Regions from separate parts of the Paenibacillus filicis genome, predicted to be linked through region 2. Evidence: predicted binding sites of a transcription regulator. Region 2 holds the regulator's gene; the other holds the start of a gene.

Region 1 (3,415 bases), on a different contig from region 2:
CAGAACGGATTGGTCGTTCGTGTAGGAGTGAACAGTCGTCATCAGGCCTTTTTCGATACCGAACTTGTCGTTCAATACTTTAGCGAAAGGCGCCAAGCAGTTGGTTGTGCAAGAAGCGTTGGAGATGATTGTATGTGCAGCTGGATCGTATTTGTCTTCGTTAACGCCCAGTACGATTGTGATATCTTCGTTTGTTGCAGGTGCGGAGATGATAACCTTCTTAGCGCCGCCCTTCAGGTGAAGCTCAGCTTTTTCTTTGGAAGTGAAGATACCTGTGGATTCAACCACGATTTCAGCACCAGCTTCTGCCCAAGGGAGGTTTTCCGGATTGCGCTCGGCGAATACTTTAACCGTTTTGCCGTCCACGATCAGTGCGCCTTCAGTCGATTCGACTTTAGCATCGAGCACGCCATGCGTCGTGTCGTATTTCAGCAGGTGAGCCAGTGTTTTCACGTCTGTCAGGTCGTTGATTGCAACAACTTCGACATTCGGGTTGTTCAGCGCTGCGCGGAATACGTTACGACCGATACGACCAAATCCGTTAATACCAATTTTCGTTGCCATGAGAGGTTTCCTCCTAAGAATGGTTTGTATATAGTCAAGACGGGGGTTAGCCCGTCAAGATGACAAAAGCTGTACAATCTCGGCAGCCGCAGCCTCATCAGTGACCAGTACGTCCTCGTGCCCGTACCGGAGCACAGCCAGAATCGCTTCGCCCTTACCCCGGCCTCCGGCGATGCCGATGACCGTGTCCATATCGTGAATGTCCTCGATGCGCAAGCCTACCGTTGGCATCTTGTGCAAGATACGCCCGCTGCGGTCAAAGTAATATCCGAACGCCTCAGCCAAAGCGCCTTCGCGCTGCAGACTTGCCGTCGTCTCGGGATCGACCTTCCGCCGTCTAGCCATCACCATAGCATCTCCCATGCCATGTACGACCATTCTCGCTTTGCGGATGAAATGGAACACTTCCGTAATATGATCATCCTGCAGCAGCGACTGGTACGCCTCATCGTTCAGATGATCGGGTACATGCAGCAGCCGGTAACGCCCGCCTGCCTTCTTCGCCATCGTTGCCGCGATCGTGTTCGCCTGAAGATCCACGCTCTCGCCCAATCCGCCGCGTGCCGGTACGAACCAGCAGCTCTTCATGGAAGCCGTAGCGTTCAGCTGATTGGCGACCTCAGCCATCGTAGATCCTCCCGTGACGGCGATGACCTCTTCTTCCTTAACCAGCTTTCTCATCACCGAAGCGCCTGCGCGCCCCAGCTCCTTCTTCGTATGCGGAGAAGCCTCCGAATCCCCGGGCACGATCACAACCTGCTTGAGGCCAAATCTGGAGCGTATGCGCTCCTCCCAGTCGGTAAGCCCGAACAAGTCCTTCACCAGTGGTTCGATCTGCTCCAGCAGAAGTCTGCCGTCCTCGGTAATCCGCATCCCCGAAGCATCGATCTGAAGCAATCCCTGCTCCTTGAGGAATTCAACCTCGCCACGCAGCACGCGCTCCGTGGATCCGATCGAAGCAGCCAGCGTCCGGCGGCCGACAACACCCGACACAAGAATATGCTGAAGAACCGTATAGCGCTTCTTCATCGAGTCGAGCAAATCCGGCACCAGTAGCTTTTGGATGTCTAGCATATCCCGCATGGCATTCACATCTCTTCCACATTGGGACTCATTTCGTCCCGGTGATACTTTTTCGGTCCCACACACTTCGAAAAAAGTGCTAAGCTCATCACTTAGCTGATTTCATTATAGATCAAAGCCGGTTCAAGATCAAGACGTAAAACCCCCTTGCATTATTAGAAAAGATGAGGTACAATAACTTCTGCTGTCACTGTTGCTTGTCTGCAAGTACAGCTTCATATGCGCCCGTGGTCCAATGGATATGACGTAGGCCTCCGGAGCCTGAGATTAAGGTTCGATTCCTTACGGGCGCGCCATTTATACAAACCAACAATCAGTCCTGATCTTCATGAAGACTGATTTTTTTATGTCTTCGTTTGACCTTCCTTGACCTTAGTTTGAATTTCCGTTATGATGGGTATAGCTTGATATTGAGGTTTTATTAAAGGAGGCTGCAGCTCATGAGTTTTATTCCAATGGTTGTCGAACCTGATGCAAGAGGAGAACGCGCATACGATATTTACTCGCGGCTCTTGAAGGACCGGATTATTTTTCTCGGTAGCGGAATCAACGACGTTGTAGCCAACTCGATCATTGCGCAATTGTTGTTCTTGACCGCACAGGATCCGGATAAAGACATCAGTATCTATATCAACAGCCCCGGCGGCTCCATCACGTCCGGCATGGCGATTTATGATACCATGCAGTTCATCAAGCCGGATGTTTCGACGATCTGCGTCGGTATGGCCGCTTCGATGGGAGCCTTCCTGCTCGCCGCAGGCGCCAAAGGCAAGCGTTATGCCCTGCCTAACAGCGAGGTTATGATCCACCAGCCGCTCGGCGGTGCCGAAGGCCAGGCCAGCGATATCGAGATCCGCGCTAGACGCATTCTCAAGATGCGTGACAAGCTGAACACGATCCTCGCCGAGCGTACAGGCCAGTCGTTCGAGAAAATCGAGCGCGATACCGACCGCGACAACTTCATGTCCGCTGCCGAAGCGCAAACGTACGGCCTGATCGACAAGGTCATCGAGCGCATCTAATTCGTCAAACGGTGTACAGCGAGTGCTAGAGCAGGAAGCCCTGACCGGCTCCCTCCCCATAAGGGGAGGACCGGTCAGGGCTTTTTTTTGCCCGCAGGCGTCACGGCCCTACTAGTAGCCCCCGCCCCGAAGCTGGGAGCGTCCGCTGAGACGCTATGGCGCTCCGGAAGCCGTCGTAAATTCAAAGGTATGACTGCGCCGTCCTGCATCTACTATCACTTGAACCCGGCTTCCCGGCGCGAAGCCGCCTTCGGGCTCGAACGTCATACCGGAAGGACCCCCGCCTGTCATCCCCGGAACTACTCGCTCTGGCTGCTCCACGTAGCGGATTCTCATGCCCATGGAACTGTGCGTCCCTGAGAATACCACGTTTACCTGGGCATTCAGCGGGACATCGACCGCTCCATGCTCCGGATAGGTGAAGGCCACCCAGCGGCTGCTCTGATACAGCTCCCAGCCCCACCAGCCTCCGGCAATCGCCAGTAGCAATGCCACAAATTGGGCAAGCTGCTTTCCAGGGAGCTTTAGGCCCTTGCGCAACCGTCCTGACAAGGCGACGATCGCGGACACGATCGTGCCTGCAGCGAGCGCAGTTAACCACAGATGGAGACCCATCCCGATCACGAAGCCTGCTCGCTCTGAGGGCATCCACTCTCCGGTAAATACACCACCGTACAGCAGCCAGCTGAAAAGTGCGGGAACCTGCGCTAGCCCAATTACCAGCATACCTACAATGCCGACGAGCA
Region 2 (3,415 bases):
AGGTTTGGTGATGATGGCGGAAGGGAACCACGCGTACCCATCCCGAACACGAACGTTAAGCCTTCCAGCGTCGATGGTACTTGGACCGCAGGGTCCTGGGAGAGTAGAACGTCGCCAAGCTAATAAAGACAGCCCGTATGGATTTAACTCCATACGGGCTGTCTTTGCATATATGCGTGCATCGAGTTTAGGGCCTGCGGACCGTCATCTCATCCAAGCTTTTGAACACATAGCCCTGCTGGCGGGCTGCGTCGATGATGGCACCCAGTGCCTCTGTGTTGTCCTTGGATACCGAGTGCAGCAGCAGCACGGCTCCAGGGTGTAGTTGAGCCATCACTTTGTCATAAGCGTGTTTCCAGCCTCTTTGGTCCTTCGTATCCCAGTCCCTGTAGGCGACTGACCAGAATACATTGGTATACCCCAGCTCCTTGCTAACCGCCAGCGACCGCTCGTTGAAAATTCCCCGGGGCGTACGCAGGTAAGGCATCTCTTGCTGACCAGTCACGGCTGCGACCTCTGTTTTTACCTTATTCAGCTCTTCACGAATACGTTCGGCAGAGATTTGGCTCATATCGGGATGATGCCACGAATGATTCCCGATCAGATGGCCCTCGGCTTTCATCCGTTTGAGCAGTTCGGCTTGCTCCTTCACATAATGACCGGTTACAAAGAAAATAGCGGGCACCTGCTTTTCCTTCAGGACATCCAGGATGCGAGAGGTAAACCCGTTTTCATATCCATTATCGAAGGTGAGGAAGAGCTCTTTTTGGCTGGGGTCTCCCGTGAAAATAGCCCCGTATTTCTGTAGGAGCGGTTTGAAGCCTTCTTCATCAATGGAAGGATCCCGGCCGTTGACGCTTTTCTTAAATCCAAAATGATAGGCAACGTCAGCATGCACGGAATCCGGAAGGGCACATACGGTAAATAGGCAGACGGTTAATATTGTCACGACAAGCATCCAACGGCAGCGGTTCTGCTTCAATCCATATTCCTCCTGATCTCCTGAGAATAGTTAGAGTCACCCTCTGTAAATGTCTCGATTTACTATCTCACAAGATACAGGGCAGCATGTATGGAGTGCCGGGTAAGGCAGCTTTATTTGTTGGCAGTATAGGCAGTTACTTGGTAATGGCGCAGGAATTGGTCGTTCCCCGTTCGTTAGCCTGCCCAGGGGATGTGCATACTGAGAACTATAACGTATACCTAATTAAAGACTCAGCTGTATCCCCAAAAATACGCCGAAAATAGGCTTAAAGAAGGTGTTTCCGGAATTGTTGCATTCTTCAGAAAATCTGCTATAATGTTACTAAAGTCAAAGAAAGTCAAAGTCAGAAATTGACGAATTGTGTTCTCAACTTTTGTCTTGGAGGTTGAACAGATTGCGCAGTGTTTCAGAGATGATTGAGCAGCATCTGAAGCAAATCATGCAGCAAAGCCCTGATGGCGTGATCGAAATCCAGCGTAATGATCTGGCCGATCAATTTAATTGCGTACCCTCGCAAATCAATTATGTCATCAGCACGCGCTTTACTCTCGAGAAGGGGTATATTGTCGAAAGCAAGCGGGGTGGCGGAGGCTATGTGCGTATTCAGAAGGTCGTGCTTCATTCTCATGGCACCGTGCTTGACTTCATTTTCCAGAATGTAGGCAATCACATCGACCAGACGACATCCGAAGGCTTGCTGTATCAGCTGGAGGAAGGCGGATTTGTCACAGCCCGTGAGGCTGCGCTGATGAAGGCCGCTGTAGCCCGTGAGGTGCTTGCCCTGAAGCTTCCGCTGCGCGACGAGATACGTGCCAGAATGCTGAAGGCGATGATGGTTTGCTTGCTCAGCAAGTAGCTTGAGGGTCCTTATATAACGCCGAAGGAGGGACTGCTTTGATTTGCCAGGAATGCGGGAAGAAGCAGGCGACACTTCATTTTACGAAGATCTTGAACGGCGAGAAGACGGAGTTCCATATCTGCGAGTCCTGCGCACGGGAGAAAGGGGAGCTCATCCCTGGAACCCCTGGCGGATTTTCGATCCATAATTTATTAAGCGGGCTGCTTGATTTCGAGCCTTCCTCGCATAACCAGTCATCAGCGAACAAGGTACAACCGACCCGTTGTGATCATTGCGGTCTTACTTACAGCCAGTTCAGTAAGGTGGGGCGGTTCGGCTGCAGCGAATGCTACAAGCATTTCAATGAGAAGCTGGACCCATTGTTCAAGCGGGTGCATGGAAATACAACCCATACAGGTAAGGTTCCCAAGCGTTCTGGAGGGTTAATAAAGCTCAAACGGGAAATCGAAGTTCTGAAGAAAGACCTGCACGACCGCATTGAGCAGGAGGAGTTCGAAGAAGCAGCCAAGCTGCGGGATCAGATCCGGGAGCTAGAGAAGCAGGCGTCGGAAAGCCAGACAGCAGGGGAATAAGGAGGAGTACCCTATGACGGAAGCGCAACGCTTCACGGAGCATGCATTAAGCGATTGGATGAAGGAGGAAGGTCCGGACTCGGATATCGTCATCAGCACGCGCATACGAATTGCCCGTAATGTGGGGGCTTATCCCTTCCCCATGCTATCGACGAATCAGCAGTCTCAAGAGGTGCTGGAGCGCATTGGTGGCGTAGTAGGCAATGACGATCTGGATACGATCAGCCGCTTCACGCTGCTGCCTCTGTCGGAGCTCGGTGAGCTAGAACGCCGGGTGCTGGTCGAGAAGCATCTGATAAGTCCGGCACTGGCTGACGAATCGCGCAACGGAGCAGTTATTCTGTCGGATAATGAATCCATCAGCATCATGGTGAATGAAGAGGATCATCTGCGAATACAATGCTTGTGCCCCGGGTTTCAGATTAAGGAAGCTTGGGACCTCGCCAATCAGATCGACGATATTTTCGAGGTTCAACTCGAGTATGCCTTCGACGAGAAGCGAGGCTATATGACAAGCTGCCCAACCAATGTCGGAACGGGGATTCGTGCTTCGGTGATGATTCATCTTCCGGCCCTGGTGCTTACGCAGCAGATCAACCGGATATTGTCGGCCATTACCCAGGTAGGTCTGGCTGTGCGAGGACTGTATGGGGAAGGGAGCGAGGCGCTAGGCAATCTGTTCCAGATTTCCAATCAGATTACCCTCGGGCAGTCAGAGGAAGAAATCATCGATAACCTGCACAGCGTGGTCCGGCAGATTATCGAGCATGAACGCGCAGCTCGGTATAAGCTCTCTGTCGAGAACAGAGCTAAAATTCTGGACCGGGTCAGCCGTTCCTTCGGCATTTTGTCCTATGCGGCGATTATGGATTCCAAGGAAGCGGCACAGCGGCTATCCGATGTAAGGCTTGGCATAGATCTGGGTTTTATCAAAAAAGTGCCGCCGCAAGTGCTCAATGAGCTGCTTGTGATGACGCAACCCGGTTTTTTGCAGCAGTT

Evidence for each region. Region 2 encodes CtsR, which represses protease genes until heat stress. Its sites were predicted from a motif close to ATGGTCAATAAAGGTCAAACA; they were not measured.
Region 1: the regulator CtsR is predicted to act here: its motif matches at 2,001-2,021, upstream of clpP (ATP-dependent Clp endopeptidase proteolytic subunit ClpP).

What each region holds. Positions count from the first base shown of each region.
Region 1 is NZ_JBBPCC010000032.1:29,388-32,802, reverse strand. Features, by position in the region: gene gap (type I glyceraldehyde-3-phosphate dehydrogenase) at 1-564, opposite strand, end outside; gene WMW72_RS32285 (sugar-binding transcriptional regulator) at 619-1,647, opposite strand; tRNA gene WMW72_RS32280 (tRNA-Arg) at 1,869-1,943, shown strand; gene clpP (ATP-dependent Clp endopeptidase proteolytic subunit ClpP) at 2,088-2,669, shown strand; gene WMW72_RS32270 (Ig-like domain-containing domain) at 2,823-3,415, opposite strand, start outside.
Region 2 is NZ_JBBPCC010000034.1:6-3,420, forward strand. Features, by position in the region: rRNA gene rrf (5S ribosomal RNA) at 4-120, shown strand; gene pdaA (delta-lactam-biosynthetic de-N-acetylase) at 188-982, opposite strand; gene WMW72_RS32795 (CtsR family transcriptional regulator) at 1,380-1,841, shown strand; gene mcsA (protein-arginine kinase activator protein McsA) at 1,880-2,416, shown strand; gene mcsB (protein-arginine kinase McsB) at 2,430-3,415, shown strand, end outside.